Regions from separate parts of the Lelliottia sp. EB106-05-01-XG201 genome, predicted to be linked through region 1. Evidence: predicted binding sites of a transcription regulator. Region 1 holds the regulator's gene; each other region holds the start of a gene.

Region 1 (10,730 bases):
AGACCGACACCGGCCATCAGGCCAGCCCAGATGGTGTAGCGGGTCAGAAGACGCGCTTCGGTCACCCCGCGAGAACGCGCGGCGTTGACGATAACGATACCAAAGACCATTGCGCCCATGGTGTCCATGGTCAGATAGCCGTTGACAAATCCGTTGGAGAATGCCGCCGTTTTATAGGCGTCCAGCGATTCGCTGATAGGACCGGCAGGCCACATAACCGCCGCCACGGCCAGCACGATCAGCGCCAGAATTTTCATTGGTGCGAGGAAGTTACCCACGGTATCCAGCAGTTTGCCCGGATAGAGGGAGACCAGAATCACCAGTGCGAAGTAAACCAGGCTGTAGATCAGCAGCGGCAGCGCGCCGTCGCCGGTGAGCGGTGCAATCCCGACTTCAAAGGAGACGGTAGCGGTACGTGGAGTCGCAAACAGCGGACCGACCGCCAGATAGCAGACCGTCGCCAGCAGAATACCCGCCACTTTACCGATCGGGGTGCTGAGGCTATCCACGCCGCCGCCGACTTTCGCCAGCGCGACCACGGTCAGCACCGGCAGGCCCACAGCGGTAATCAGGAAGCCAATAGCCGCCGTCCAGACGTGTTCACCCGCCTGCAGGCCAACCATAGGAGGAAAAATGATGTTACCTGCGCCGACGAACAGCGCAAAAGTCATAAAGCCCAGCGCGATGATGTCACGCGATTTTAAATGATGGGTCATAGAACCTTACTGCCTGTGGATGTGGTGTTGAAAACGTTGAGATTTTCGCCATCCCAAATGGGACGATACAGCGGAAAATTTACTCAATTTCAGCGGGATATGCTCCCGTCATGCCGTGGCGAAGAATAGTTTTTCGATTTACCACGCAAATACAGTTGGTATGACACTGTATGGGGCGCAATTTAAACGCTTATAACGTTTAAAGGCAAGGAGCGATCTGAAAACCAGAACAATATGCCAGCATGAAAATTGAGACCAGAACAATCCTCTAAGGTTAAGAAAAACTCATGGCTAATCATGCGAACAAAAAAGCAACAACCGTATAAAATTCATTCGCGTTTCGCTTGACTGCAAAGCAAACAGGCCAGCAATCGCTGGCCTGTGGAAAGGAAGGCTGACACGCGCCCTGTCAGGCGCTTTTTTTGGCAATCAAACGTTCCGGGATGACAAAACTGAATCGCGTGCCTTTCCCCGGCGTGCTCTGAATATCGAGGCGACTGTCGTGATGATTCACAGCATGTTTCACAATCGCCAGCCCCAGGCCGCTTCCGCCGGTCTGCCGCGAGCGCGCTTTGTCCACGCGGTAGAAACGCTCGGTCAGACGCGGAATATGCTCCGGCCCAATCCCCGGCCCGTTGTCCTCCACGCTGAACTCCGCGCCCGTCGGGACGTGCTGCCAGCGCACGGTAATGTGCGTTCCCTCAGGCGTATGATTCACCGCGTTGTAGACCAGGTTCGAAATCGCACTGCGCAGCTCGTCTTCGCTGCCCAGCACCTTCAGAGTGCTGTCCAGTTCAAAGGTGAACTGATGCTTTTTGTGGCTCAGGGTCTGCGCTTCGCGCTCTACCACCCGCAGCATCATCGGCACGTCGATGGTTTCGTTCAGCGCCAGCGTCGGCGCGGCTTCGATTTTCGACAGCGTCAGCAGCTGTTTCACCAGCCCTTCCATGCGATGCGTTTGCTCGCGCATGGTGTGCAGCGCTTTCTCGCGCGGCGCACCTTCGAGCGTCTGCTCCTGCATCATCTCCAGGTAGCCCTGCAGCACCGTCAGCGGTGTGCGCAGCTCATGGCTGACGTTGGCGAAGAAGTTCCGCCGCGCCCCTTCAAGCTGGTGCATCTGGGTCACATCGCGCGCCACCATCAGCCACTGCTGATCGCTGTACGGCATCACGCGGATCTCAAGATGACGACCATTGTTCAGCACCAGATTGTGCGGGCGCGTAAAGTCGCGTTTTTTCAGATAGTGGGTGAATTCGGGGTAACGCAGGAGGTTCAGAATATTTTGACCGTTATCGTCCGGCCAGCGCAGCCCGAGCAGCTGCTGTGCCAGGCCGTTACACCAGAAAATGGTCCCTTCTTCGGTGGTCAGAATGACGGCATCCGGCAGCGACTCCGCCCCGCTGCGAAAGCGTTTGATCAGACTTCCCAGCTCGCGACGACGCTTTTTATTACGCATTTGCATCTGATGTAAGCCGTACAAAAGCGGCTCCCAGCTGCCGCTACCCGGCGGCGGCGTCATGCTGCGGTCAACCCACAGCCACCAGGAAAGACGCAGTAAATTCCAGAAATGCCAGACCAGTAGCCCGGTCACTGCCGCCAGTAAAAACCACGGCAGATGACCAAAAATCGCCCCTAAAATGGCGGCGGGAATACAACATAAGATCAGTTCAAAAACGAGCCTTTTCCATGACAGACGTTCCAGCACGCGTCACACTCCTGTCATTGTTCAGAAACGGGTCGAAAAACGATAACCCGTACCGCGGACCGTCTGCACCATACGATCGTGGCCGCTGTGTTCCAGCGCTTTACGCAAGCGGCGAATATGTACATCTACCGTTCTGTCTTCGACATAGACGTTAGTCCCCCAGACGTTATTCAGCAACTGTTCGCGGCTGTAAACACGTTCCGGGTGGGTCATAAAGAAGTGCAAAAGTTTGAATTCTGTCGGGCCCATATCCAGCGGGTTTTCGCCGGTCATCACCCGATGTGAGGTCGGATCGAGGCTTAACCCCTGCATTTCGATCACCTCCTCCACCGCCATCGGTGAAATACGGCGCATCACGGCTTTGATACGCGCCACCAGCTCTTTCGGCGAGAACGGCTTGGTGATGTAATCATCCGCGCCGGTCTCCAGACCGCGCACGCGATCCTCTTCTTCACCGCGCGCCGTCAGCATGACCACCGGGATATCGCGGGTCATCGCTTCGCGTTTAATGTGCTTGATAAATTGCAGGCCAGAACCGCCGGGCAACATCCAGTCAAGCAGAATCAAATCGGGCCAGGGTTCGTTCAGTTGATTCACCGCGCTGTCATAATCTTCCGCCTCAACCGGCTGGAAGCCATTTTGTTCGAGCACGAAGCACACCATTTCGCGAATCGGAGCTTCATCTTCTACGACCAGAATACGTCTCGCCATACTTTGCCCTGTCTTATTAATGTATTAGTTTGGAATGCGGCGCCATTATGCGTCAGATTTATGACAGATTTATGAAAAACATTACCACCATGAATGGCAAACTGTTGTTTTATTACAGCGGTTATTTTCTCGTCCCTGAAAGCTTATAATCCCCTCCACTCTTTTTTGCCACGGATACGGATCTGCTATGCGCATACTTCACACCTCGGACTGGCATCTGGGTCAAAATTTTTACAGTAAAAGTCGCGCCGCCGAACATGAGGCCTTCCTGAACTGGCTGCTGGAGACCGCGCAGGCGCAGGAGGTGGACGCCATCATCGTCGCCGGGGACATTTTTGATACCGGATCCCCGCCGAGCTATGCGCGAGAACTCTACAACCGCTTCGTGGTGAATCTGCAGCAAACGGGCTGTCACCTGGTGATTGTCGCGGGCAACCACGACTCCGTCGCCACGCTCAACGAATCCCGGGACATTCTCGCGTTTCTGAATACCACTGTAGTGGCAAACGCCGGGCATGCCCCACAAATCCTGAAAAAACGCGACGGGACGCCGGGCGCGGTGCTCTGCCCGATCCCCTTTCTGCGCCCGCGCGATATCGTTCAAAGCCAGGCCGGGCTTTCCGGGGGCGAAAAGCAGCAGCATCTCTTGCAGGCGATCACCGATTATTATCAGCAGCAATATGCCGACGCCTGCGCACTGCGCGGTGATGCGGCGCTGCCGGTCATCGCCACCGGGCATCTGACCACCGTTGGGGCCAGCAAAAGTGACGCGGTGCGCGAGATTTACATCGGCACGCTGGATGCCTTCCCGGCGCAAAACTTCCCGCCTGCTGACTATATTGCCCTCGGGCACATTCACCGCGCGCAGGTCATCGGCGGGTGCGAGCATATTCGCTACTGCGGCTCGCCGATCTCCCTCAGCTTTGATGAAACCGGTAAAGGCAAAAGCGTCCATCTGGTGAGTTTTACCGACGGCAAACTGAGCGCCGTCGAGACGCTCACGGTTCCGGTGACGCAGCCGCTGGCGATGCTCAAGGGCGATCTCGCCGCCATTGCCGCGCAGCTTGAACAGTGGCGCGACGTGGAACAATCACCGCCCGTGTGGCTGGATATCGAAATCAGCACCGATGAATATCTGCACGACATGCAGCGCAAAATCCAGACCCTAACAGAAGAGTTGCCGGTTGAAGTGTTGCTGGTACGCCGCAGCCGCGAACAGCGCGAGAAAATTCTGTTAAGTGCGCAACGCGAAACCCTCAGCGAGTTAAAAGTCGAAGAGGTGTTTGAACGCCGCCTGGCGCAGGAGGAGATCGACGATGCGCAGCGCGCCCGACTTAACGAGCTATTCACCCATACCCTGCACGCGCTGCATGACGAGGAACACAACGCATGAAAATTCTCAGCCTGCGTCTGAAAAACCTCAACTCCCTGAAGGGCGAATGGAAAATCGACTTCACCGCCGAACCCTTTGCCAGCAACGGGTTGTTCGCCATCACCGGCGCGACCGGGGCGGGCAAAACCACCCTGCTCGACGCCATCTGCCTCGCGCTGTATCACGAGACGCCGCGCCTGAACACGGTGTCGCAGTCGCAAAACGATCTGATGACCCGCGACACGGCAGAGTGCCTGGCCGAGGTAGAATTTGAGGTTAAAGGCGTGGCCTATCGCGCATTCTGGAGCCAGAACCGCGCCCGCAACCAGCCGGACGGGAACTTACAGGCACCGCGCGTGGAGCTGGCCCAGTGCGAAGACGGCAAAATTCTCGCCGATAAGGTGAAAGATAAACTCGATCTCACCGCCTCTCTGACCGGTCTGGATTATGGCCGTTTTACCCGCTCAATGCTGCTGTCCCAGGGCCAGTTTGCGGCGTTTTTGAACGCCAAACCGAAAGAGCGCGCTGAGCTTCTGGAAGAGCTGACCGGCACGGAAATCTACGGCCAAATCTCCGCCATGGTGTTTGAGAAGCACAAAACGGCGCGAACCGAACTGGAGATGCGTGAAGCCCAGGCCGCAGGCGTGGTACTCCTGAGCGAAGAGCAGCAACAGCAGCTGCAACAGGGTTTGCAAGCACTGACTGACGAAGAGAAAACGCTGCTGAACGAGCAGCAACAACGTCAGGCACAGCATCAATGGCTGACGCGCCGCGATGAGCTCTTACGCGAACAGCAGCGTGCCCATTCCGCGCATCAGCAGGCCATCCAGGCGCAAACCGACGCCCAGCCTGAGCTGGCAAAACTGCAGCAGGCACAGCCTGCGCTGACCCTGCGACCGCTCTGGGACCGACAGCAGGAGCAGGCCGCCACGCTCACCCGCACCCGGCAGCAGATTACTGAAGTAAATACTCGCTTACTGTCGCGCAAAGCCCAGCGGGCGCGGATCCGCAACGGCGCAATGCGGGATGACGCGCAGCTCCAGTCCCGACACAAAGAGGTCGCCCTCTGGCTGGAGGAACATCGTCGCTTCGAACAGTGGAGCCAGCACATCGGAGGCTGGCGGGCGCTGTTTGCTCAGCAGCAGCGGGACAAATCACAATCCGCAACCCTGAGTCAGCGCCTTGCTGAGTTCCAGCAAAAACTGGCCGCGCTGCCGCCGAGCTCCCTGACGTTGTCTGCGGATGAGACGGCGCAGGCGCTCGAGCAGCAGGTGCAATATCGCCCGGCGTGTCAACGTCTGGCGACGCTACAGGCCCGCTATCAGCCTCTGCAAAAACGGCTGAAACAGACACGTGACGCGCAGGAAAAAGATCAGGCTACCCAGACAGGGCTAGAGCAAACCCTGGCCGCACGCCGTCAGCAGTACAAAGAGAAAAACCAGCACTACCTGGATCTGAAAACCCTGTGCGAGCAGGAAGCATTAATCAAGGGTCTGGAAGCGCATCGCGCCAGCCTGGAAGCGGGAAAACCCTGCCCGCTGTGCGGCGCAACGGAACACCCTGCCGTGGCGCAGTATCAGGCCCTGGAGCTCAGCGCCAACCAGCGTCGCCGCGACGAACTGCATGCCGAAGTGAAGCGCCTCGAAGAAGAGGGACAGCTGGTGCGCGGGCAGTTGAATGCTCTGGTCGCCCAGCGCGAGCGCGACGCCGCAGAAACCCTGACGCTCACCCAGGAGGAGCAAGCGCTCACTCAAGAGTGGCAGACGGTGTGCGCCTCCCTGAACGTCAGCCTGACGATTCAGGACGATATCGCCGCCTGGCTGGATGAGCAGGAGCAGTACGAGCGCCAGCTGTATCAGCTCAGCCAGCGCCAGGTGCTGCAAAATCAGCTCAACGAGCTGGAACAGCAGGTTCAACAGCTTGGGCAGCAGATCGAGGCGCAGCGCCAGTCGTTGCTGAGCACGTTAACCCCGCTCGGACTGAACACCCCAGAAGACGGCGAGGAAAACGCGTGGCTGATGCAGCGCGAAAGCGAAGCTCACGACTGGCAGGAAAAACAGAAGCAACTCTCGGCACTTCAGGAACGTATCAACGCACTGAAACCGCTGCTTGAAACCCTTCCGCCATCGGAAGAGGAAACCGCAGCCGAGCCGGTACCGGACAACTGGCGTGAGATCCACAGCGACTGTATCTCCCTGCAAAGCCAGCTCACCACCCTGCAACAGCAGGAGCAGAGCGACCGCGAACGGCTGGCCCAGCAGCAAACTCAGTTTGCTGCCGCGCTTCAGGAGAGCAGTTTTGCCAGTGAAGAAGCGTTCCTCGCAGCGCTGCTCGATGGCGACACCGTGCGCAAGCTGGAGCAGCTCCGGCACACGCTGGAACAGCAGCTCCAGCAATCTTCCGCGCTGGCCGCACAGGCGGATCAGCAGTTCCTGGAACACCAGGGACGGCAGCCGGAAGCACTTCCGGAGGATCTGGATGTGCAAAAGTTTCAGGAACAATTACAGCGACTGGCGCATCAACTGCGCGAAAACACCACGCGTCAGGGTGAGATCCGCCAGCAGCTCAAGCAGGACAGCGACAACCGTCTTCATCAGCAGGGTTTGATGCAGCAAATCGAAGACGCCGCGCGTCTGGCGGACGACTGGGGATATCTGAACTCGCTCATTGGCTCCAGCACCGGCGATCGCTTCCGCAAATTTGCCCAGGGGCTGACCCTCGACAATCTGGTATGGCTGGCGAACCAACAGCTGAACCGTCTGCACGGGCGCTATCTGCTGCAACGCAAAGCCAGCGACGCGCTGGAGCTGGAAGTGGTCGATACCTGGCAGGCCGACGCGGTGCGCGATACGCGAACTCTCTCCGGCGGGGAAAGTTTCCTCGTAAGCCTTGCTCTGGCGCTGGCGCTCTCTGACCTCGTCAGCCATAAAACGCGGATTGATTCGCTGTTCCTTGATGAAGGATTCGGCACCCTTGACAGCGAGACGCTGGATACGGCGCTGGACGCGCTGGATGCCCTGAACGCGACGGGCAAAACCATCGGCGTGATCAGCCACGTTGAGGCGATGAAAGAGCGCATTCCGGTGCAGATTAAAGTGAAGAAAATTAACGGGCTGGGGTATAGCAAGTTGGATCGGGAGTTTGCGGTGGAGTAGGTGCGGGCTGGGACCCTCACCCTAACCCTCTCCCTGAAAGGGAGAGGAGACCGTTCGTGCGGATATTAACTGTTTTGTAGGCCGGGTAAGGCGGAGCCGACACCCGGCAGCAAACGCGCTCGGGGCATTTTACCTACTGCGGCCACAACCATGCCGCACCGCGTACGCCGCTGGAATCGCCGTGCACCGCTTTGCGGATCGGCGTTTCGCACTCTCCGCCGAACACCCACTGTTTCACCAGCTGCGGAACCGTGGTGTAAATCCGGTCGACGTTGCTCATGCCGCCCCCCAGCACGATCACATCCGGGTCGAGAATGTTCACCACGTGTGCCAGAGATTTTGCCAGGCGCATTTCGTAGCGACTCAGCGCCAGCTCGGCCACGGCGTCCTGCTCTTCCACCAGACGCATAATCTCGTTGCCTTTGAGAGGCTTTCCGCTCAGGCGATGGTAGTCGGTGGCGAAACCGGTCCCGGAGATAAAGGTTTCGATGCAGCCCTGTTTCCCGCAGTAGCACGGCACTTCGGCGCGGTATTTGAGTTCGTCTTCGTCCATCCAGGGTAAGGGGTTGTGCCCCCACTCGCCCGCCGTGCCGTTGCCGCCGATGTGCGCGCGACCGTTGAACGCCACGCCCGCGCCGCAGCCGGTGCCGATGATCACCGCAAACACGGTCTGTGCGCCCGCTGCCGCGCCGTCGATCGCTTCCGAGACCGCCAGGCAGTTGGCGTCGTTCGCCAGCCGCACTTCACGGTTCAGGCGCGCGCTCAAATCTTTATCAAACGGTTGTCCGTTGAGCCACGTCGAGTTGGCATTTTTCACCACGCCGGTGTACGGCGAAATCGAGCCAGGAATCCCCATCCCGACCGAGCCGGTCTGCCCTGTGGCTTTTTCTGCCATCTCCACCAGTTGGGCGATGGTTTCGATAGTCTGCTGGTAGTCGTCGCGCGGTGTCGGCAGGCGGTGGCGAAAGAGCTGCTCGCCGCGATCGCTTAGTGCAATGACTTCTGTTTTGGTGCCGCCCAAATCAATACCAATACGCACAGGACTCTCCTCATTATTTTGATTATCAACAGAGTAGAAGCAGGCTACCCGATTAGCAATGCAAGCGCTGCCACAATTCGTTATCATGCCCGCTGATTTAACGACAAGGCCGTGGAAATTATCATGCTGTGGTTCAAAAATTTGATGGTTTACCGTCTCAGCCGCGACGTTTCGCTGCGTGCGGAAGAGATGGAAAAACAGTTAGCCGCTTACACCTTTACCCCATGCGGTAGCCAGGATATGGCAAAAACCGGTTGGGTTTCTCCGATGGGTTCTCAAAGCGATGCGCTGACCCACTCGACAACCAATGGTCAAATCATTCTTTGCGCGCGTCAGGAACAGAAAATCCTGCCGTCACCGGTGGTGAAGCAGGCGCTGGAAGCGAAAATCTTCAAGCTCGAGGCTGAACAGGGCCGCAAGCTGAAAAAAACCGAAAAAGATTCCCTGAAGGACGAAGTGCTGCACTCCCTGCTGCCGCGCGCCTTTAGCCGTTTCAGCCAGACCATGATGTGGATCGACACCGTCAACGGTCTGATCATGGTGGACTGCGCCAGCGCCAAGAAAGCCGAAGATACGCTGGCTCTGCTGCGTAAGAGCCTGGGCTCGCTGCCGGTGGTTCCGCTGGCGATGGAAAATCCGATCGAACTGACGCTGACCGAATGGGTTCGCAGCGGCAGCCCGGCGCAAGGGTTCCAGCTGCTGGATGAAGCCGAGCTTAAAGCGATGCTCGAAGATGGCGGCGTGATCCGCGCGAAGAAACAGGATCTGGTCTGCGACGAGATCGCGGTCCATATCGAAGCGGGCAAACTGGTGACCAAGCTGGCCCTCGACTGGCAGCAGCGCATTCAGTTCGTGATGTGCGACGACGGTTCGATTAAACGTCTGAAGTTCTGCGATGAGTTGCGCGATCAGAACGAAGATATCGATCGCGAAGATTTTGCCCAGCGTTTTGACGCGGACTTTATCCTGATGACGGGTGAACTGGCGGCGTTGATTCAGAATCTGGTGGAAGGTTTAGGCGGCGAAGCGCAGCGCTAAACCGTGAAGAAAAAGGCCGGGTGAGCGTTAACGCTACCCGGCCTTTTTTTATTTCAGATAACGACACAGATAAGAAGTCGGCTCGGCAACCTGCAGGTTAAATTCGCTGTGGCCAGGGACGTTGAAAACTTCTCCAGCAGAGTACACCTTCCACTCGGTTTCGCCAGGCAACAGCACGTTCAGCGCGCCACTGACGACCGTCATCTCTTCAGCCTCTGCGGTACCAAAGGTGTATTCCCCTTCAGCCATCACGCCGACACTGGCACGGCCAGTACTGCTGCTGGTAAAACCAATGGATTTCACTTTACCGGAAAAGTATTCGTTACTTTGAAGCATGAACTGGCCCTTATGTCTTTGGATAAAAATCCACTATAGGGGCCAGCCTCCGTGCCTGTCACGCAAAATCATCAGGCCAGTAATTCAGACGCCAGGCGCGTGACCAGTACGTTTGAGAGCAGCACCGGCACATCGAGCGCTTTTTGCAGGAGATCGCGGTGATGCTGGTGAAAACCGAGGCAATCCAGCATCAAGACGTCCGCGCCCTGCTCCAGCAGTTCACGCCCCGCTGAAATCAGTTTGGCTTCGCTGTCCCAAATCGGATTCGCCAGCGCAAACAGCGGCGTGCGTTGCAGAACTTTCCATTTGGCGATCTGATTAGCGAGAAGTTCTTCAATCGGCACAATCACCCCGACCTGATGCCCGTCCACAATCGAGGCCACCAGCGGAGGAATGATTCGCATCGGTTCAAGGAGGATAGAATTTCGTGCCATAAGACCGGAAATCGGAGCGGTGCTCATCAACAGGATCACGTCGTATCCCTGGTTATCGAGCACTTCAATGACACCCTGTAATGCACGTTCGATTTTGTGATGTGAAACGTGCGCTAGTTTACCGTCGCTTAACAATGTCGGCAGCGTCACCTCATCGGCGACGGGTGCGTAGTCTTCCATGACCTCTTCCCGACTCATCTTGCCCAGCAGGCTCAGATGGGTGA
Region 2 (10,730 bases), 1.7 Mb from region 1:
CAAGCTGGGCGCGACCCGTGTCGATCTCGACGGCAACCCTTGCGGTGAGCTGGACGAGCAGCACGTTGAGCACGCACGCAAGCAGCTTGAAGAAGCCAAAGCGCGTGTTCAGGCACAGCGTGCTGAGCAGCAGGCGAAAAAACGCGAAGCTGCCGCAGCAAATGGTCAAGAAGAAGCGCCGCGCCGTGAGCGTAAACCGCGTCCTGCTCCACGTCGTAGTGAGAACAGCGATCGCAAACCGCGTGCTGATAAACCAGCCGCTAAAGCACAGCGTGCGCCTCGCGAAGAACAACGCCACACTCCGGTTTCTGACATCAACGCGCTGAGCGTCGGTCAGGCTCTGAAGGTGAAAGCGGGTAACAATGCGATGGATGCCACCGTACTCGAAATCACCAAAGATGGCGTTCGTGTACAGCTGACGTCTGGCATGTCAATGATTGTACGCGCAGAACACCTGGTGTTCTGAAACGGAGGCCAAGCCTGGCATGAACACTCTTTTTAGGATCACCGCGCTGGCTGGCCTGTTTGCAATAACAGGCCACGCTTTCGCAGTGGACGATATTACGCGTGCCGATCAAATTCCGCTGTTAAAGGAAGAGACTCAGCACGCGACGGTCAGTGAGCGCGTCACCTCGCGCTTCACCCGTTCACATTATCGTCAGTTCGATCTCGATCAGGCCTTTTCGGCCAAAATTTTCGATCGCTATCTGAACCTGCTGGACTACAGCCACAACGTGCTGTTGGCCAGCGATATCGAACAGTTCGCGAAGCGTAAAACCGAAGTCGGCGATGAGCTGCGCAGCGGTAAACTCGATCTGTTCTACGATCTCTACAACCTTTCCCAGAAGCGCCGTTTTGAACGCTATCAATACGCGCTGAAAGTGCTGGAACGTCCGATGGACTTTACCGGCAACGACAACTTTAATCTCGACCGCAGCAAAGCCCCCTGGCCGAAAGATGAAGCCGAGCTGAATGCGCTGTGGGACGGCAAAGTGAAGTTCGATGAGCTGAGCCTCAAACTCACCGGTAAAGATGAGAAAGAGATTCGCGAAACGCTGACCCGTCGTTATAAATCAGCGATTCGCCGTCTGGCACAGACTAACAGTGAAGACGTGTTTTCTCTGGCGATGACCGCCTTTGCTCACGAAATCGACCCGCATACCAACTACCTCTCCCCACGTAACACCGAACAGTTCAATACCGAGATGAGCTTGTCTCTGGAAGGAATTGGCGCGGTGCTGCAAATGGATGAAGACTACACGGTCATCAACTCCATGGTGGCAGGCGGCCCTGCGTCGAAAAGCAAAGCGATTAGCGTCGGCGATCGTATCGTCGGTGTCGGTCAGACAGGTCAGGGCATGGTCGACGTGATCGGCTGGCGTCTTGACGATGTCGTCGCACAGATCAAAGGCCCGAAAGGCAGCAAGGTTCGCCTTGAGATTTTGCCTGCGGGTAAAGGGACGAAAACCCGTATCGTGACCCTGACGCGTGAGCGCATTCGTCTGGAAGATCGCGCGGTGAAAATGTCCGTGAAAACCGTCGGCAAAGAAAAAGTCGGCGTGCTCGATATTCCTGGCTTCTATGTCGGCCTGACAGACGATGTGAAAGTGCAGCTGCAGAAGCTTGAAAAGCAGAATGTCAGCAGCGTGATCATCGATCTGCGTACCAACGGCGGTGGGGCACTGACCGAAGCGGTTTCGCTTTCGGGTCTGTTTATCCCGTCTGGACCGGTGGTTCAGGTACGTGATAACAACGGCAAAGTGCGTGAAGATGCCGATACGGACGGTGTGGTTTACTACAAAGGTCCGCTGGTGGTGCTGGTGGATCGCTTTAGCGCCTCCGCATCAGAAATCTTCGCGGCTGCGATGCAGGACTATGGTCGTGCGCTGATCGTCGGTGAACCGACCTTCGGTAAAGGCACGGTGCAACAGTACCGCTCCCTGAACCGTATTTACGATCAGATGCTGCGCCCTGAGTGGCCTGCGCTGGGCTCTGTCCAGTACACCATTCAGAAGTTCTATCGCGTGAACGGCGGCAGTACGCAGCGTAAAGGCGTGACGCCGGACATCATGATGCCGACCGGCACCGAAGAGACGGAAACGGGCGAGAAGTTCGAGGATAACGCGTTGCCGTGGGACAGCATTAATGCTGCCACCTTCGTGAAATCCGGCGACATGACCCAGTTCGGTCCGGAATTGCTGAAAGCCCATAACGACCGTATCGCTAAAGATCCGGAATTCCAGTACATCATGAAGGACATTGCGCGTTTCAATGCCCTGAAAGATAAGCGGAATATTGTTTCTCTCAATTTTGCTCAACGTGAGAAAGAGAACGAAGAAGACGATGCAACCCGCCTGGCGCGCATCAACGATCGTTTCAAACGTGAAGGCAAACCGCTGCTGAAGAAACTGGAAGATCTGCCGAAGGATTATCAGGAGCCAGATCCGTATCTGGACGAGACGGTACATATCGCTCTCGACCTGGCAAACCAGGAAAAGAGTAAACCGGCTGCACAACCCGCTCCGGTGAAATAACACCCCCGACAGGCACAAGAAATTGTGCCTGTTTTTTTTAGTTCTGCATCCTCCCGTCAGCAAGCTCATAAACAATGTAAAGTTGTGTCTTTCTGGTGACTTACGCCCCTCGAATCCTTGAAAATAGCCACAATACCCATACGATGTGGGTAATCGCATAGTGCGTTTTGTTAAACAGAGGTTAAAAGAAAATTATGATGCGAATCGCGCTTTTCCTGGTCACCAACCTTGCGGTCATGGTGGTATTCGGGCTTGTGCTAAGCCTGACAGGGATCCAATCAAGCAGCGTTCAAGGCCTGCTGATTATGGCGCTGCTGTTCGGTTTTGGTGGATCGTTTATCTCGCTGCTGATGTCGAAGTGGATGGCGTTGAAATCAGTCGGTGGCGAAGTCATTGAGCAGCCACGTAATGATATGGAACAGTGGCTGATGAACACCGTGGCTCAACAGTCGCGCCAGGCGGGTATCGCTATGCCGCAGGTGGCGATTTACCACGCGCCGGACATTAACGCCTTTGCCACCGGTGCGCGTCGTGATGCCTCGCTGGTCGCGGTCAGTACCGGTCTGTTGCAGAACATGAGCCGTGATGAAGCAGAAGCCGTCATCGCGCATGAAATCAGCCACATTGCCAACGGCGACATGGTGACCATGACCCTGATTCAGGGTGTGGTAAACACCTTCGTTATCTTTATCTCGCGTATTCTGGCGCAGATTGCCGCAGGCTTTATGGGCGGTAACCGTGATGACGGGGAAGAGAGCAACGGCAACCCGCTGATCTATTTCGCGGTCGCCACGGTGCTGGAACTGGTGTTTGGTATTCTGGCAAGCATCATTACCATGTGGTTCTCCCGTCACCGTGAGTTCCATGCGGATGCGGGTTCAGCAAAACTGGTCGGTCGCGAGAAGATGATTGCTGCCCTGCAGCGTCTGAAAACCAGCTACGAGCCGCAGGAAGCAACCAGCATGATGGCATTTTGCATCAACGGTAAATCAAAATCCCTGAGTGAACTGTTTATGACTCACCCGCCGCTTGATAAACGTATCGAAGCGCTGCGCAGTGGGGAATACATCAAGTAATCATGCAGTAAGAAAAAGAAGCCGGGTTGAGCAGAAATGCCGCCCGGCTTTTTTTATGCCTCGACGCGAGGCTGCGTGACGCGCAGGCCGCTGATGACGGCGGCGAGGGTGGCAAGCGTCCCGGCGGTGAACAGCGCGACATGCGTGCCGTTTTGCCCGGCGACGTTAAACATCAGCGCCACCAGTGCGGCCCCTGAACTTTGCCCTAACAGACGCGCGGTGCCCAGCATTCCGCTGGCACCACCGCTGCGATGACGCGGAGCGGCGGTGATGATGGTGTGATTATTCGGCGACTGGAACAGGCCAAAACCAGCCCCACACAGGATCATGCGCCAGATAATATCCAGGTCCGTCGGGGCTGTCGGCAGCATGGCCAGCGCGAACAGCCCGGTTGCCATCACCACCAGACCCAACGCCCCCAATAATCCCGCGTGAACCCGCTCGATGAGATACCCGGCAAGCGGCGCCATCACCATGGTAGCCAGCGGCCACGGGGTGAGCAGTAAACCGGTTTCGACTTCAGTGCGTCCAATCACGCCCTGCAAGAAGAAGGGCAGGGAGACCAGGGCCAGCATCTGGGCGCAGAAAGAACAGATGGATGTACCAATCGACAGGGAAAAGAGCGGAATACGCAGCAGATCGACGGGCAGCAGCGGGGTGGGGAGTGCCAGCTGACGGCGAACGAAAAAGAAGCCGATGATCAGCATGGCGACAATCTCCGCGCCAATCAGCGTCAGCGATTGCCCCTGAGCAAACCCGCTCAGCGCCGTGATTAGCAAACCAAAGGTCAGGGCGTTCATCACCGCGCTCGGTAAATCGAAGCGCGGCATCGAACTTTTCGCACTGTTCTCAGGCAGATAGCGCAGGGCAAACAGCAGGGCGATGATCCCCAGCGGAACGTTAATCAGGAACAGCCACTGCCAGGAGGCAACGGAAAGTATGGCCGCCGCGATGGTCGGCCCTGCGGCAGACGACACCGCGACAATAAATGAGTTAATCCCCATCCCGCGCCCAAGTTGACGCTGCGGGTAGATCAGACGTATCAGCGCCGTATTCACGCTCATCAGAGCCGCGCCCCCAAAACCCTGAGCGATACGCGCGAACGTCAGGGTGTGCAGCGAATCAGACAGCGCACAGAACAGGGACGTAACCGTAAAGACAACCAGCCCGCACTGATAGACGCGGCGGTAGCCAAACATATCGCCGAGAAAAGAGAAAGAAAGCAAAGAGACGACGATAGCAATCTGGTAGGCATTGACCACCCAAATGGAGCTGGCCGGAGAGGCGTGCAGGTCGCTGGCGATGGTTGGCAGCGCAACGTTGGCGATGGCGCCGTCGAGTACCGCCATTGAAATACCGATGATTATGGTGGCGATTGCGCCGTATCGCTGCGGCAATGGCAAGCCATCAGAGGATTGTTTTTCCATGGGAAATGAAACGCTCGGGGAGATATTATTATCAGACTGACTAGTTTAGCATCGTTATTTCGGTTTTATGTCGCAGATTTGTAACGAAGTAAACGCAGATCGATTGCAGCATGACGGTCACGAATTTATAATAAAAACCGGTTCTGATTTTTATAAAACACTCGCAATGAGGTGATAAATGGCAATCGCAGATTTGGATAAGCAGCCAGATTCTGTTTCTTCCGTGCTGAAGGTGTTTGGCATCTTACAGGCGCTGGGTGAAGAGCGCGAAATTGGTATTACAGAGTTGTCGCAGCGTGTGATGATGTCAAAAAGCACCGTTTATCGCTTTCTGCAAACCATGAAATCCCTGGGCTATGTCGCACAGGAAGGTGAATCTGAGAAATATTCTCTGACCCTGAAGCTGTTCGAACTTGGGGCTCGTGCGCTGCAAAACGTTGATCTCATTCGTAGCGCCGATATTCAGATGCGCGAGCTGTCGCGTTTGACGAAAGAGACCGTGCACCTGGGCGCGCTGGATGAAGACAGCATCGTCTACATCCACAAAATCGACTCTATGTACAACCTGCGCATGTACTCCCGCATTGGTCGTCGTAACCCGCTGTATAGCACCGCTATCGGTAAAGTGCTGCTGGCGTGGCGCGATCGCGAGGAAGTGAAAGAGATCCTCGAAGGCGTGGAGTATAAACGCAGCACCGAGCGCACCATAACCAGCACTGATGAGTTGCTGACCGTTCTCGATCAGGTGCGTGAGCAGGGCTACGGGGAAGATAACCAGGAGCAGGAAGAAGGGTTACGCTGCATCGGCGTACCGGTGTTTGACCGTTTTGGCGTTGTCATCGCCGGTCTGAGCATCTCCTTCCCGACGCTGCGCTTCTCGGAAGAGCGTCTGCACGAGTATGTCGCTATGCTGCATACCGCAGCGCGCAAGATTTCTGAACAGATGGGCTACAACGACTATCCATTCTGAAATCAACAATAAAAAACGCCGCTGAGAAGCGGCGTTTTTGTCTTTCTGTTCTGTCGGTTATCCGTTGTCGACGACCTGCTGGCTTTTACGCAGAATCGGGCAGTTAGACATTCCGATGATCCCGCTGTCGCTGTGCAGATATTGCGCGGTGCTGATACCGCGGGCGGTGAGATATTTACACTGGATACCCAGTCCCGCAGCGTTCTCTGTGCTTCCCATCAGCACGCCGTATCCCGTCAGTAAAATACCAATCCACAAAATGGCGAGGACAATAATTGTCCGAATAATGATGCGCATGAAAGCCTCATTTTTTTGCTAATAATGCTGTTAAGACTAATAGTTTTACTCTATGAAACAAGTGCATGATTCCGAAAATTTTCTGATGAAGGTACAGTTAGTCCTTGTTTAAGATAACCGTGATAACCTGGTTCAATCAGGTCATAAGACGGAGTGTGGAGTGAAAAAATTTCGCTGGGTAATTCTGATTGTAGTACTGATTGCCTGTGTCATTTTATGGACGCAGACAATTAATGTCATGTGCGATCAGGATGTACAGTTCTTTAGTGGCATTTGTGCAATCAATCAATTCATCCCCTGGTAGTATTCATTTTGATAACAGATGGTACGCTTCCTCAGCGTCAGTGCTAAAATGGCGTTTTTATTGAGGTGGTAAAATGGGTGAGTTACTGAATTCGGGGCTGCTGAACGTAGCCTCACTGGCGATCTCTCTGATCGTGATGATTATCGGCCTGGCGCTGTGGTTCTTTGTCAATCGCGCCAGCTCTCGCACCGATGAGCAGATTGAGCTGCTGGAAGCGCTGCTTGACCAGCAGAAACGCCAGAACGCGTTGCTTCGCCGTCTGTGTGAAGCCAACGAGCCGGAAGAGAAAGAAGCGCCAAAAGCTGCAGCAGAAGTGGTCAACGAAGACGAAGATGATTTCATTCGTCTGGTCGCTGAACGCTAACGGCTGAAAGGGGGAGGTGGCAGTGGTCTGGAAAAATCCCTGGTATAACCCCTCCCTCAAACATCATACCCCCGACGGATTTCGCAATATCGACTTCACCGGTCATCAACCGGGTGACGTCGAGCGCTGGCGAAAGGAGCGTAAAGCGGCCGGATTACCGAAGCCGCCTTCAGTTGGGTATCACGATTTTGTCCGCCAGTGGTGGCAGCCTGCCGAGCTGAACGACCTCTCAGAAGATGGCGTCTGGTGGCTGGGGCATGCCAGCGTGCTGCTGCGGTTAGATGGGCAATATCTGCTGACCGATCCGGTTTTCTCCCGACGCGCCTCTCCGTTACCCTTTGTAGGGCCGGAACGCAAAACCCCACCGGTTATCTCCGTTGAGACGCTCCCGCGGCTCGATGCGTTAGTCATCTCTCACAATCATTACGATCATCTCGATTCCGCCACTGTCCGCCGCCTGCTGCGCCGTTTTCCCGATCTCACGGTGTTTGTACCGCTGGGCCTCGGCGACTGGTTCCGCCGTCGCGGGGCGAAAAGCATTATTGAACTCGACTGGTGGCAGAGCGCTATCTTTCAGGGGCTCGCGATTACCGCAGTGCCCGCTCAACACTGGAGTATGCGCACGTTCTGGAACCGAAATCGTTCGCTGTGGTGCGGGTGGGTGTTCGAAGGGACAACGCAACGTTTCTGGTTCAGCGGCGATACGGGGTATTCTCCACAGCTGCTCGCCATCCCCGAAAGGCTGGGGGAGATCACCGCCGCGGCGCTACCTGCCGGTGCGTATGCACCACGCTGGTTCATGTCGGCCCATCATATGGATCCGCAATCCGCCATCGCACTCTGGCAGCAGATGGGAATGCCGCGCGCCTTTCCGATCCACTGGGGCGTGTTTGAGCTGGCCGATGAGTCCCTCGACGAGCCGGTGCTGGAGCTGACTCAGGAGCTGAGTAATGTAGCCGCGATTAATGACAACTTTAGAATATTGAAAATTGGTCAATATTTATCCCTGTGATCTCTCGCCGCTGCGATGAATATATTCTTTATTACAATTCTGGCCCTTACCGTGTATTTCCATCGAAACGTTTTTCTTGCTTTCTTTTGAAGCAAGGTCATAAAAGTTTCATTATTTTGGTGCAAAACTGAAAACTGACGTCTCAGACTTATATGATGAAGGCGAACAATAAATAACCGGAAAATTTCATTGTGAAACTCAAACCCTTACGTTGATTTCAGCATAACTTTTCGCAAATTGTTCTAACTCAATCATTGCATCTAATAAAGATTCCGCGCTGGCTGGATCTATATCAAAGATTGAGCTAAGGTAAAATTGCTTTAGATTACAGGGCCTCTGGGGGCTCCTGTCTGACGGTAGGCGCTGGTTGACGTGCGGTCATGCGTGCATGCAGTTGTGCATAATGTCGCAAGGTCACATCAGAGTTTGTGCGGCGGATCTAGACACGTTTAAAAATGGCTTGCCATAATTTTCGTTGTATGTAATAACACGTTTTGGGTCAAACGAGGTACAGTTCTGTTTATGTGTGGCATTTTCAGTAAAGAAGTCCTGAGTAAACACGTTGTCGTTGAATACCGCTTCTCTGCCGAACCTTATATTAGTGCCTCATGCAGTAATGTCTCAGTTTTATCTATGTCAATGCCTGCGGGCTAAGAAAACAATCTAAGGAATTTTGCAAATGGCAAAGATTAAAGGTCAAGTTAAGTGGTTCAACGAGTCTAAAGGTTTTGGCTTCATTACTCCTGCTGACGGCAGCAAAGATGTGTTCGTACACTTCTCTGCAATCCAGGGTAACGGCTTCAAAACTCTGGCTGAAGGCCAGAACGTTGAGTTCGAAATTCAGGACGGCCAGAAAGGTCCGGCTGCTGTTAACGTAACCGCTATCTGATCGAATCCCTGCTGATTCAGAAACGCTTAAGCGTTTCGCTCTCAGACATCAAGCCTCGCCTGTGCGGGGCTTTTTTAATCTTTTTCTTTCAAAATGTTACCTCTTTCGCTTCTGTTAGTAGTTTGTTGCAAAGCTACGAGGTTAGAAGCATTGTTTTCGCACCAAAAGTCACGTTTTTCCCGTTAAATCAGGGCGTTGTTTATCAGACCTGGAGCTCGGGTGAAAAAGAAAACTACTCCACCTGCCGGAAATTTCACCCCGGCGCGTTTTGTCCTGCTTTGCATCGCCATTTTAGGCAGCCTGACCTTCCTTCTGGGCCGCGTCGCCTGGTTACAAATCATCAAGCCTGACAACCTGGTTAAACAGGAAGATATGCGCTCCCTGCGCGAAGTGGCGATTAACGCGCCGCGCGGGATGATCACCGATCGTGAGGGCCGTCCGCTGGCGGTGAGTGTCCCGGTTCAGGCCGTATGGGCCGATCCGAAAACGGTTCTCGCCAAAGGGGGCGTCGGCTTTGACGACCGCTGGCAGGCGCTGGCGAATGCCCTGCATATCTCCCTCAGCAGCCTGGCCGCGCGAATCAATGCCAGTCCCCAGGGGCGTTTTATCTATCTGGCCCGTCAGGTGGACCCCTCCCAAGCTCAATGGATCGACAAACTCAATTTGCCAGGGATTAACCTGCGCGACGAATCACGTCGCTTTTATCCTGCGGGACACGTGGCCGCCAATCTGCTCGGCTTTACCAACATCGACGGGCAGGGGATTGAGGGCGTTGAAAAGAGCTTTAACGCCCAGCTAACCGGCAAACCGGGCGTTCGACGGGTAAGGGAAGACCGCTACGGGCACGTTATTGAGAACCTGACGGAAGTCTCCCCGGTTCCGGCGCATAACATTCAGCTCAGCATCGACGAGCGGCTACAGACCATCACCGAAGATGCGCTGGATAACGCCGTGGCCTGGAACAAAGCCGAGTCCGGGGCAGCGGTGCTGATTAACGTCCAGACCGGGGAGATTCTCTCGATGGCGAGTTTCCCGGACTTCAACCCGAACAACCGCGAAGGGGCGACGCTGAACGATTTCCGCAATCGGGCGATCAGCGACACCTTCGAGCCCGGTTCCACGGTCAAACCGCTGGTACTGATGACGGCGCTCCAGCAGGGCCTGGTGAAGCCGGACAGCGTCATTGATACGCATCCGTACACGCTGGATGGTCACCGGATCCGCGACGTTGGCTATTATCCTGAACTCTCCCTGACCGGCATTTTGCAAAAATCGAGCGATACGGGCGTGTCGCGCCTGTCGCTGGCGATGCCCATTCAGCACCTGCTGGATACCTATCAGGGCTTCGGTTTTGGCTCAAGCACCGGACTTGGGCTGACGGGGGAGAGCAGCGGCCTGCTGCCACAGCGTAAATTCTGGAGTCAGCTCGACCGCGCGACCTTTGCCTTTGGCTACGGTTTGATGGTCACACCGCTGCAGCTGGCGCACGTCTACGCCACCATCGGCAGCTACGGCCTGGAACGCCCGCTGTCGATTACTCGCATCGATCCGCCGGTGATGGGCCACCAGGTGATGCCGGAGGAGATTGTCCATCAGGTCGAACATATGATGGAGAGCGTCGCGCTGCCGGGCGGCGGAGGCATCAAAGCGGCGGTGCGTGATTATCGTGTGGCGATCAAAACCGGCACCGCGAAAAAGATTGGCGACGATGGCAAGTATGTCGATAAATACGTGGCCTACACGGCAGGCGTGGCGCCGGCCAGCCATCCGATGTTTGCCCTCGCCGTAGTCATTAACGATCCGCAAAACGGCAGCTACTACGGCGGGGCGGTGTCGGCACCCGTATTTAGCCAAATC
Region 3 (10,730 bases), 410 kb from region 1:
ACGGTAGGCCGGGTAAGGCGAAGCCGCCACCCGGTTTTTTTCACGAATACATCGCCGTAATCGACGCACTGCCCAGCGTATGGAAATGCACGTTAAAGCCCACCATCGCGCCGCTCGCGCCTTCATCCACGTCAATCTTCTCAACGTCCAGCGCGTGCACGGTGAAAATATAGCGGTGCGTTTCGCCTTTTGGCGGTGCCGCGCCACCGTATCCCGCTTTGCCGAAATCGGTGCGGGTTTGAATAGCCGCGTCTGGCAGCGCCACCAGATCGGAGCCGGAGCCCTGCGGCAGCACGCGCGTGTCGGCCGGGAGGTTGGCGACGATCCAGTGCCACCAGCCGGAACCGGTCGGTGCGTCCGGGTCATAGCAGGTCACGACAAAACTCTTGGTCCCCGGCGGAACCTCGTCCCAGGCCAGGTGCGGCGAAATATTATCGCCCTGATAGCCCATACCGTTAAATACGTGACGCTCGGGCAATTTCTCACCGTCGCGCAGATCCTGACTGAAAATCTTCATACGATTTCTCCTCGGTAGCGGTGCAAAAAGTGTAAACCATCCACAGCATACCGAGGCTAAGGCGTTGGGTTAAATCGCAAAATGTGCGGGAATGTTAACGGCCTCGACCACCGCGCGGGTCAGTTTGTGCAACTGCTGCGGGGTAATGATGTACGGCGGCATCAGATAAATCAGTTTGCCGAACGGGCGCACCCACACGCCGCGCTCTACAAAGAAACGCTGCAATGCCGCCATGTTGACCGGGTGTGTCGTTTCGACCACGCCAATCGCCCCCAGCACGCGCACATCGGCGACAAATTCAGAATTTGCCGCGCTCGCCAGTTCGCGGGTGAGCTGTGATTCAATTGCCGCCACCTGCGCCTGCCATTCGCCACTCTCCAGAATCGCCAGACTTTCGCTGGCGACCGCGCAGGCCAGCGGATTCCCCATAAAGGTCGGGCCGTGCATAAAGCAACCCGCTTCCCCGTCGCTGATGGTGTCGGCCACGTGGCGCGTGGTCAGCGTCGCGGAGAGGGTCATGGTGCCGCCCGTCAGGGCTTTGCCGAGGCACAAAATATCCGGCGCGATGCCCGCATGTTCACAGGCAAACAGCTTACCGGTGCGACCAAACCCGGTGGCGATTTCATCGGCGATCAGCAGGATACCTTCGCGGTCACACATCTTACGAATGCGTTTTAGCCACTCCGGATGGTATATGCGCATCCCGCCCGCGCCCTGAACCACCGGCTCCAGAATCACGGCGGCGATCTCGTGGCGATGGGCTGCCATCAGTCGGGCAAAGCCGACCATGTCCATCTCGTTCCATTCGCCGTCAAAACGGCTCTGCGGCGCCGGAGCAAACAGGTTTTCCGGTAGATAGCCCTGCCACAGGCTGTGCATGGAGTTATCCGGATCGCAGACCGACATCGCGCCGAAGGTGTCGCCGTGGTAGCCGTTGCGGAAGGTCAGGAAACGCTGGCGCGGATCGCCTTTCGCCTGCCAGTACTGCAGCGCCATTTTCATCGCCACTTCCACCGCCACCGAACCCGAATCGGCGAGGAAAACGCATTCCAGCGATGCCGGAGTCATGGAGACCAGACGACGACACAGGTCAATCGCCGGCTGATGGGTGATCCCGCCAAACATCACGTGGGACATCTGGTCAATTTGCGTTTTCATCGCCGCATTCAGGCGCGGATGGTTGTACCCGTGGATGGTCGCCCACCAGGAGGACATCCCGTCGACCAGCGTTTCGCCGGTCGCCAGATGCAGTTCGCACCCGCGCGCCGAGGCGACCGGATAGACGGGTAACGGCTGGGTCATGGAGGTGTAGGGGTGCCAGATATGCTGCTTGTCGAAGGCGAGATCGTCCTGGGTCATAATCGACTTGTAAACCATTTTGAAAAGTTTTAGGTTTACGAGTATAAACCGAACCCACAATGAACTAAACCCCTTTTGGAGAAGCCCGATGGCTAATCACCCGCGCTGGACAATGTCGCAAGTCACCGAATTATTTAACAAACCTTTCCTCGAACTGATGTTCGAAGCCCAGCAAATCCACCGTCAGCACTTCGATCCGCGCCACGTGCAGGTCAGCACGCTGCTGTCGATCAAAACCGGTGCCTGCCCGGAAGACTGCAAATATTGCCCACAAAGTGCGCGCTATAAAACCGGGCTCGAAGCCGAGCGTCTGATGGAAGTTGATCAAGTCCTCGACTCGGCACGGAAAGCAAAAAACGCCGGTTCGACCCGCTTCTGTATGGGTGCAGCGTGGAAAAACCCGCATGACCGTGACATGCCGTATCTCGAGCAGATGGTGCAGGGCGTGAAAGCCATGGGTCTTGAAGCCTGCATGACCCTCGGCACGCTGAACGAAACCCAGGCGCAGCGCCTGTCGGCGGCAGGCCTGGACTACTACAACCACAACCTCGACACCTCGCCGGAATTCTACGGCAACATCATCACCACCCGAACCTATCAGGAGCGCCTGGACACCCTCGATAAGGTGCGCGACGCGGGAATTAAAGTCTGTTCCGGCGGGATCGTGGGCTTAGGCGAAACGGTGAAAGATCGCGCGGGCCTGCTGTTGCAGCTGGCGAATTTGCCGACCCCTCCGGAAAGCGTGCCGATCAACATGCTGGTGAAGGTCAAAGGTACGCCAATGGCGGATAACGACGATGTGGATGCGTTTGATTTTATCCGCACCATCGCCGTGGCGCGCATCATGATGCCGACCTCGTTCGTGCGCCTCTCCGCTGGCCGCGAGCAGATGAGCGAGCAGACCCAGGCGATGTGCTTCATGGCGGGCGCCAACTCGATTTTCTACGGCTGCAAACTGCTGACCACGCCAAACCCGGAAGAGGACAAAGACGTCCAGCTGTTCCGTAAGCTGGGGCTGAATCCGCATCAGACCGAGGTGCTGTCGGGGGATAACGAGCTGGAAGAGCAGCTTTTCAACGCCGACACCGAACAATATTACAACGCGGCAGCCGTATGACCTGGCAGCAGCGCATTGACGCCGCCCTTGAAGAACGCCGGGCGGCGGACGCGTTTCGCACCCGCACGGCGGTTGAAGGCGGCGGTCGCTTTCTGATCCGCGATACGCGTCGGTTCTGCAATTTTTCGAGCAACGATTATCTGGGCATAAGCCAGCATCCGGCGGTTATCCGCGCCTGGCAGCAGGGAGCGGAAAGCTGGGGCGTCGGCAGCGGCGGATCGGGGCATGTGACGGGCTATACCACCGCGCATCAGGCGCTGGAAGAGCAGCTTGCCGACTGGCTCGGCTACCCGCGCGCGCTGCTCTTTATCTCCGGTTTTGCCGCCAATCAGGCGCTCATTGCCGCTCTGATGGGCAAAGAGGATCGGATTGTGGCTGACCGCTTGAGCCACGCCTCGCTGCTCGAAGCCGCCAGTCTTAGCCCGGCGCAGCTGCGTCGGTTTGCCCACAACGACGCCACTCAGCTCAATACGTTGCTGGCGAAATCCTGCGACGGGCAACAGCTGGTGGTGACCGAAGGGGTGTTCAGCATGGACGGCGACAGTGCGCCGCTGGCAGAGCTGCACGCCGCCGCGCGGGAGCACAACGCCTGGCTGCTGGTGGATGACGCCCACGGGATTGGCGTGCTCGGCGAGGAAGGGCGCGGGAGTGCCGCCAGCCAGGGTGTCAAACCGGAGCTGCTGATTGTGACCTTTGGCAAAGGGTTTGGCATCAGCGGTGCGGCGGTGCTGTGCAGCGAATCCGTCGCGGATTACCTGCTGCAGTTCGCCCGGCATCTGATCTACAGCACCAGCATGCCGCCCGCCCAGGCGGTGGCGCTGCAGGCCGCGCTGCAAGTTATTCGCAGCGACGAGGGGGAAGATCGTCGGCAAACCCTGGCGGCGCATATCCAACGCTTCCGGGCAGGCGTTCGCGAGCTGCCCTGGCGGATGACCGACTCGCAAAGCGCCATTCAGCCGCTGATCGTCGGCGAGAACAGCCGCGCGTTACGCCTGGCGCAGCAGCTTCGCGATCGCGGTATGTGGGTCACGGCGATTCGTCCGCCGACGGTTCCTGCGGGCACCGCGCGTCTGCGTCTGACTCTGACCGCCGCGCATCACACCCAGGACATCGACGACTTACTGGAGGCGCTACATGACGCCGGTGAATAAGCAGGCCATCGCCTCGGCCTTCGGGCGCGCGGCGCAGAGCTACTCTCAGCACGATGAGTTGCAGCGCCGCAGCGCCCGAGGGCTGAAAACGTTTCTTGGCGAAGGACGATTTAACGCCGTGCTGGATGCGGGCTGCGGCCCTGGCGCGAACAGCCGTGCCTGGCGCGAGGCGGGCAGCCATGTGACGGCCCTCGATCTCTCGCCGCAGATGCTGGAACAGGCACGCTATCAGCAGGCGGCGGACGATTATCTGGTGGGCGATATCGAAGCCATTCCACTGCCGGACGCGCAGTTTGACCTCGTCTGGAGTCATCTGGCGGTGCAGTGGTGCGCCAGTCTCCCGCAGGCGCTGCGCGAACTCTGTCGGGTGACGCGCCCCGGCGGAACCGTCGCCTTTACGACGCTGCTGGCCAACTCGCTGCCGGAGCTGAATCAGGCCTGGCGCGCGGTGGATGAACAGCCGCACGCCAACCGTTTTTTATCTGAGCAGGCGGTGAAGGATGCTCTGGCGGGGTGGCGCTACCGGGCCACCACGGAGGTCATCACGCTTTCCTTCAGCGATGCCCTGAGCGCCATGCGCTCCCTGAAAGGCATTGGTGCTACCCATCTGCACGGCGGACGGGGGCGCAAACCGCTGACGCGCGGAGAACTCACGCGCCTCGAACTGGCGTGGCCGCGCGAGCGGGGCGAGTTCCCGCTCTCTTATCAACTTTTTCATGGGATTATCGAACGTGACTGAACGTTATTTTGTCACCGGCACCGACACCGAAGTCGGTAAAACCGTCGCCAGCTCGGCGCTGCTGCAGGCGGCGCGTTTGCAGGGATTCACCACCGCCGGGTACAAACCGGTAGCGTCCGGCAGCGAGATGACGGCGGAAGGCCTGCGCAACTCGGACGCGCTGGCGCTGCAGCGCCACAGCACGCTTACGCTGGCTTATGAGGAGGTGAATCCATACACCTTCGCCGAGCCGACGTCGCCGCACATCATTAGCGCCGACGTGCAGCGCCCGATTGAATTCCCGGTGCTCTCTGCGGGCCTGCGCGCGCTGGAGCAGAAAGCGGAATGGGTACTGGTCGAAGGGGCGGGCGGCTGGTTTACGCCGCTCTCAGACCGTCAGACCTTCGCCGACTGGGTGCAGGACGAACAGTTGCCGGTGATCCTCGTCGTCGGCGTCAAACTGGGCTGTATCAATCACGCCATGCTCACGGCGCAGGCGATCACCCAGGCCGGACTGCGCTTCGCAGGCTGGATTGCCAACGACGTGGTCGCGCCGGGAAAACGTCATCAGGAGTATCTCGCCACGCTGCAACGCGTGCTTCCTGCGCCGTTCCTCGGGGAAATTCCGTGGCTGGCTGACGGCGCTGAACAGGCCGAGACCGGCCAGTATCTGGATCTCAGCGCCTTGCATCCCGCGACATCCAGTGCGCAATAAGCGCCTCATCCAGCTCGTTAACGTGGCCCTGGGCCACGTTACGGCCGCGATACAGCACGCAAAAACGATCCGCTACCCGGCGGATAAACGACAGCTGCTGCTCCGCTAACAGGACCGTCATCCCCAGCTCGCGACTTAAACGCATCAGCAGCTGCGCCAGCTTATGGGCAAACGTGGTTCCCGTGCCGTGCAGCGGCTCATCCAGAATCAGCAGGCGAGGGCGAGTGATGAGTGCATTGGCGAGAGCGAGCTGGTACTGCTCCTCGGGCGACATGCCCGTCGCACGCGCGTGGCGTAGCGGCCAGAGCTGGGGGAACAGGGCGTAAATTTCACCGCTCGCACCGGCATCCGGTGCGCCTTTGGCGCGCATTGCCACGTGCAGGTTCTCCTCGACGGTGAGCTGCGAGAAAATCCGCCTGTCCTGCGAAACATAGCCAATCCCCGGCATCGCGCACTGCGTCGGTGCAGCGTTGCGCAAATCGCACGGTGGTGCGCCCGCTTCATGCCAGATAATGGTGCCACTTTCTATCGGTAACTGACCGGTGATGCAGTTGATCAGCGTCGTTTTGCCCATTCCCGGCAGCCCGATAACGCCCGTGCACATCCCCGGCGGCAAATCCAAATCCACATTCCACAGCGTGTGCTGGCTTCCATAGAACTGATTAACAGCGCGCAGACTTAACATAATGCTCTCCTGTAAACGCGTGAGGGATAAGACGTCATCAGGAATGTGCAAAACCCCTGCCATAAACGGCAATCCGGTCAAATAAACGGCAATTTTAAGATTAGGCTCACAAAGGTTAAGCGTGGCTACAGGGCACAGAATGCCTGAATTGTGATTAAGATCTCGCCAGTGGCTTATGCGCCGTGGGACTGATTATCATCAAAAATGAGTGATAAATATTTTTTACGGACATGCCCATGGGAAAAACCGGGAATTTGCCGAGGGGCGCTCTATATGGGCTGGAAGCAGTTATCCACTATTCCTGTGGATAACCATGTGCATTAGAGTTAGAAAACCTGAGGCAAGCGAGAGAAGACGCGGCCTGCGCCTGAATTGATGCGAAACGCGGCTTTAAGAAATATCTTCTATGAATTAACGAGTTAGACAAAAGCAATCATCGTCATGAAAGTGTCACCTGCTGCCATAAAACTATCATTACGTAGCTTGACAAATGTTAAAAATAGAAATGTTCTGGGGATAACCGCACATCGCTGGTGTTTTATCTTGTCACAGCCTAAATTTTGACCAGTTTCGTGCTCATGAGTCGGATGCTAATCCAGATATCCTTACACGCCACTGGTTTTACATCCAGTATTTATTACTGGCAAATTTACCAGCCGCGAGTAAAATTACTCACTGCCGCTTTTTCCGTCACCAGGTTGTCGCCCATGAGTAAACTATTCAAACTGAATTCTGCCTTCCGTCCTTCTGGCGATCAGCCGGAGGCGATCCGCCGCCTGAAAGAGGGGCTGGAGGACGGGCTGGCGCACCAGACTCTGCTGGGCGTGACCGGCTCAGGCAAGACCTTTACCGTCGCCAACGTGATTGCGGATTTGCAGCGCCCGACGATGGTACTGGCCCCCAACAAAACCCTGGCGGCGCAGCTGTACGGTGAGATGAAAGAGTTCTTCCCGGATAACGCCGTCGAGTATTTCGTCTCCTACTACGATTACTACCAGCCAGAAGCCTACGTACCGAGCTCTGACACCTTCATCGAGAAGGACGCCTCGGTGAACGAACACATCGAGCAGATGCGTCTCTCGGCGACCAAAGCGCTGCTGGAGCGTCGGGATGTGATCGTGGTGGCTTCTGTTTCTGCGATCTACGGTCTGGGCGATCCGGACCTTTATCTCAAGATGATGCTGCATCTGACCAACGGAATGATCATCGATCAGCGCGCGATTGTCCGTCGTCTGGCGGAGCTGCAATATGCGCGCAACGATCAGGCCTTCCAGCGCGGCACCTTCCGTGTGCGCGGCGAAGTGATCGACATCTTCCCGGCGGAATCCGACGATCTGGCTCTGCGCGTTGAGCTGTTCGATGAAGAGGTGGAGCGTCTGTCCCTTTTTGACCCGCTGACCGGGCACGTCGAGTCGGTGATCCAGCGCTTCACCATCTACCCGAAAACCCACTACGTCACCCCGCGCGAGCGTATCGTGCAGGCGATGGAGGAGATCAAAGTCGAGCTGGCGGACCGCCGGAAAGTGCTGCTGGCGAATAACAAACTGCTCGAAGAGCAGCGCCTGAGCCAGCGTACGCAGTTCGATCTCGAAATGATGAACGAGCTGGGCTACTGCTCGGGGATCGAAAACTACTCGCGCTATCTCTCGGGGCGCGGCCCTGGCGAGGCGCCGCCGACGCTGTTCGATTATCTTCCGGCTGACGGGCTGCTGGTGGTGGACGAATCCCACGTCACCATTCCGCAAATCGGCGGGATGTATCGCGGTGACCGCGCGCGTAAAGAGACGCTGGTGGAGTACGGTTTCCGTCTGCCATCGGCTCTCGATAACCGCCCGATGAAATTTGAAGAGTTTGAAGCGCTGGCACCGCAAACGATCTACGTCTCGGCCACGCCTGGGGCCTACGAGCTGGAGAAATCCGGTGACGAGGTGATCGATCAGGTGGTGCGTCCAACCGGCCTGCTGGATCCGATAATCGAAGTGCGTCCGGTGGGAACTCAGGTGGACGATCTGCTCTCAGAGATCCGTGCTCGCGCATCGGTCAACGAACGCGTGCTGGTCACAACGCTGACCAAACGCATGGCGGAAGATTTAACCGAGTACCTCGAAGAGCACGGGGAGCGCGTGCGCTATCTGCACTCGGATATCGATACCGTTGAGCGTATGGAGATCATCCGCGATTTGCGTCTCGGGGAGTTCGATGTGCTGGTGGGGATCAACCTGTTGCGAGAAGGTCTCGACATGCCGGAAGTGTCGCTGGTGGCGATTCTGGACGCCGATAAAGAGGGCTTCCTGCGTTCAGAGCGATCGCTGATTCAGACCATTGGCCGCGCGGCGCGTAACATCAACGGCAAAGCGATTCTGTACGGCGATAAGATTACGGCGTCGATGGCGAAAGCGATTGGCGAAACGGAGCGTCGTCGTGAGAAACAGCAGCAGTACAACGAAGAGAACGGCATTACGCCGCAGGGTCTGAACAAGAAAGTGGTGGATATTCTGGCGCTGGGTCAGGGGATCGCGAAAACCAAAGGGCGCGGCAAAGCGCGTCATCCGGTGGAAGCCGATCCGGTTGAACTGCTGCTGACGCCGAAGGCGCTGCAGCAGAAAATCCATGAGCTGGAAGGGCAGATGATGCAGCATGCGCAGAATCTGGAGTTTGAAGAGGCGGCGCAGATCCGCGACCAGCTGCATAAGTTGCGGGATTTGTTTATTGCGGCGTCGTAGCGGCTTTTGCCGGGTGGCGGCTTCGCCTTACCCGGCCTACGATTCGAGCCGTTATACGTCCCTTGTAGGCCCGATAAGCGTAGCGCCATCGGGCGAAGTCAGCTTACCCCAGCGCCTGAATCGCTTTCTCCAGCGCCAGGCGCAGCAAATGCCGGTCGTGGCGATACTTAATATCGCTCGCTTCCAGCTCTTCCTGCACCACTACCCGTCCTTCCATCCCTGAAACATCCACCTTCGGCCCAACGACCACACCGTCGATAATTTTCTTACCGACGTACTGCTCCATCAGATTCAGTTTATCCGCAAGCGACAGGCTGGCAGCGGCAGGGCTGAGCTCTTTCCCCAGATTGCCGATGTAGACCATCGGGGCTGGCGTCCTGCGCAGCGCCTGCGCCAGCTCTTTCACCAGCAGCAGCGGCATCAGGCTGGTGTAAAAACTGCCCGGCCCGATAAGAATCAAATCCGCTTCGCCGATCGCTTCCACCGCTTCGCGAGTGGCCGGAACGGAAGGGTAGGTCATCAGCTCCTGAGGCGGCAAAATCAGCTGGTCAATATTCACCTCGCCATAGACTTCATGGCCTTCGGTGTCGATCGCCATCAAATCGACCGGTTGTTCTGACATAGGGATCAGGAATGCATCCACTTTCAGCAGGTTTCGGATTAAATTAATCGCCTCCAGCGGGCGCACGCTCAGGTGATCCAGCGCCTTTAACATCAGATTTCCGAGGTTATGCCCGGAAAGCTCACCATTCCCGCTAAAACGATACTCAAACATCGCCGAAGCGACGCTTTGTTCGGTAATTAACTGGTTAAGACAGTTACGCATATCGCCCCAGGCGATGCCGCCTTCGGAACGACGGATACGACCTGTAGAGCCCCCGTTATCGGTGGTGGTCACGATCCCGGTGAGCCTGGAGCCCAGCGAGGATAATGACGACATCACCCGCCCCAGCCCATGCCCTCCGCCGAGAGCGACCACACGGTCAAGATCCGCAAAAGTGCGATTGCGCATACACATTCCTTATCACATTCGATCCGCGTAACAGTAACCCAACTACCCCTAAAAGACGATGCCCGACCCCCGGCAAAATGACGTATATCAATGCGAAACTGTGATTTTTACGTATTCTGTAGTGAAAGTGCGCGATCTGGTCGCTATATATATAATTATATAGCGAAAGCGGCGAATGGCGAAAGTGCCATTTCCGCGCTACTATCGGCATAACCCACGTTTTCGAAAATGAAAACATACACTCTAGCCCTGGCGCCTGTGTCACTTGATATGGCGCCCTGGCCGTAGCGGCAACGCTACCAGGGTACAGAAAGAAATGACTGTGCCTCCCGTACTGGAAAGGTGTACATGGCTTCTCAACTCACAGATGCTTTCGCGCGTAAGTTTTTCTATTTACGTCTGTCGATTACCGATGTGTGCAATTTTCGTTGCACCTATTGCCTGCCGAACGGCTACAAGCCGGGCAGCGTCACCAATAACGGATTTCTCACCGTCGACGAAGTGCGCCGCGTGACGCGCGCCTTCTCTGAGCTCGGCACGGAAAAAGTGCGTCTCACGGGTGGCGAGCCCTCCCTGCGTCGTGATTTCCCCGACATCATCGCCGCCGTTCGCGAAAACGCCAGCATTCGTCAAATCGCCGTCACCACCAATGGCTATCGCTTAGCCCGCGATGTCACCCAGTGGCGTGATGCCGGTCTCACGGCCATCAACGTCAGCGTCGACAGCCTCGACG

The links. Region 1 encodes PhoB, which activates phosphate uptake and scavenging genes when phosphate is short. Its sites were predicted from a motif close to CTGTCATAAAACTGNCNNAT; they were not measured.
Region 2: a site for PhoB is predicted at 5,105-5,124, ahead of kdgR (DNA-binding transcriptional regulator KdgR). Genes of this name have one in related genera too.
Region 3: a site for PhoB is predicted at 6,720-6,739, ahead of uvrB (excinuclease ABC subunit UvrB). Genes of this name have one in related genera too.

The regions. Positions count from the first base shown of each region.
Region 1 covers NZ_JBYTDV010000001.1:3,614,360-3,625,089, forward strand. The annotation lists gene brnQ (branched-chain amino acid transporter carrier protein BrnQ) at 1-716, opposite strand, end outside; gene phoR (phosphate regulon sensor histidine kinase PhoR) at 1,126-2,421, opposite strand; gene phoB (phosphate response regulator transcription factor PhoB) at 2,443-3,132, opposite strand; gene sbcD (exonuclease subunit SbcD) at 3,320-4,525, shown strand; gene sbcC (exonuclease subunit SbcC) at 4,522-7,659, shown strand; gene mak (fructokinase) at 7,793-8,698, opposite strand; gene rdgC (recombination-associated protein RdgC) at 8,822-9,736, shown strand; gene ppnP (pyrimidine/purine nucleoside phosphorylase) at 9,785-10,072, opposite strand; gene AC3WS9_RS17000 (AroM family protein) at 10,144-10,730, opposite strand, start outside.
Region 2 covers NZ_JBYTDV010000001.1:1,952,232-1,962,961, forward strand. The annotation lists gene proQ (RNA chaperone ProQ) at 1-466, shown strand, start outside; gene prc (carboxy terminal-processing peptidase) at 486-2,534, shown strand; gene htpX (protease HtpX) at 2,729-3,610, shown strand; gene AC3WS9_RS09080 (MFS transporter) at 3,664-5,037, opposite strand; gene kdgR (DNA-binding transcriptional regulator KdgR) at 5,216-6,007, shown strand; gene AC3WS9_RS09090 (YobH family protein) at 6,065-6,304, opposite strand; gene mgrB (PhoP/PhoQ regulatory lipoprotein MgrB) at 6,465-6,608, shown strand; gene AC3WS9_RS09100 (YebO family protein) at 6,682-6,972, shown strand; gene AC3WS9_RS09105 (MBL fold metallo-hydrolase) at 6,995-7,984, shown strand; partial or broken gene AC3WS9_RS09110 (DUF2627 domain-containing protein) at 8,507-8,651, shown strand; gene cspE (transcription antiterminator/RNA stability regulator CspE) at 8,664-8,873, shown strand; gene ftsI (peptidoglycan glycosyltransferase FtsI) at 9,093-10,730, shown strand, end outside.
Region 3 covers NZ_JBYTDV010000001.1:3,205,284-3,216,013, reverse strand. The annotation lists gene AC3WS9_RS15095 (kinase inhibitor) at 41-517, opposite strand; gene bioA (adenosylmethionine--8-amino-7-oxononanoate transaminase) at 587-1,876, opposite strand; gene bioB (biotin synthase BioB) at 1,965-2,993, shown strand; gene bioF (8-amino-7-oxononanoate synthase) at 2,990-4,144, shown strand; gene bioC (malonyl-ACP O-methyltransferase BioC) at 4,128-4,883, shown strand; gene bioD (dethiobiotin synthase) at 4,876-5,577, shown strand; gene AC3WS9_RS15065 (ABC transporter ATP-binding protein) at 5,540-6,262, opposite strand; gene uvrB (excinuclease ABC subunit UvrB) at 6,970-8,985, shown strand; gene yvcK (uridine diphosphate-N-acetylglucosamine-binding protein YvcK) at 9,089-9,997, opposite strand; molybdenum cofactor riboswitch at 10,225-10,358, shown strand; gene moaA (GTP 3',8-cyclase MoaA) at 10,346-10,730, shown strand, end outside.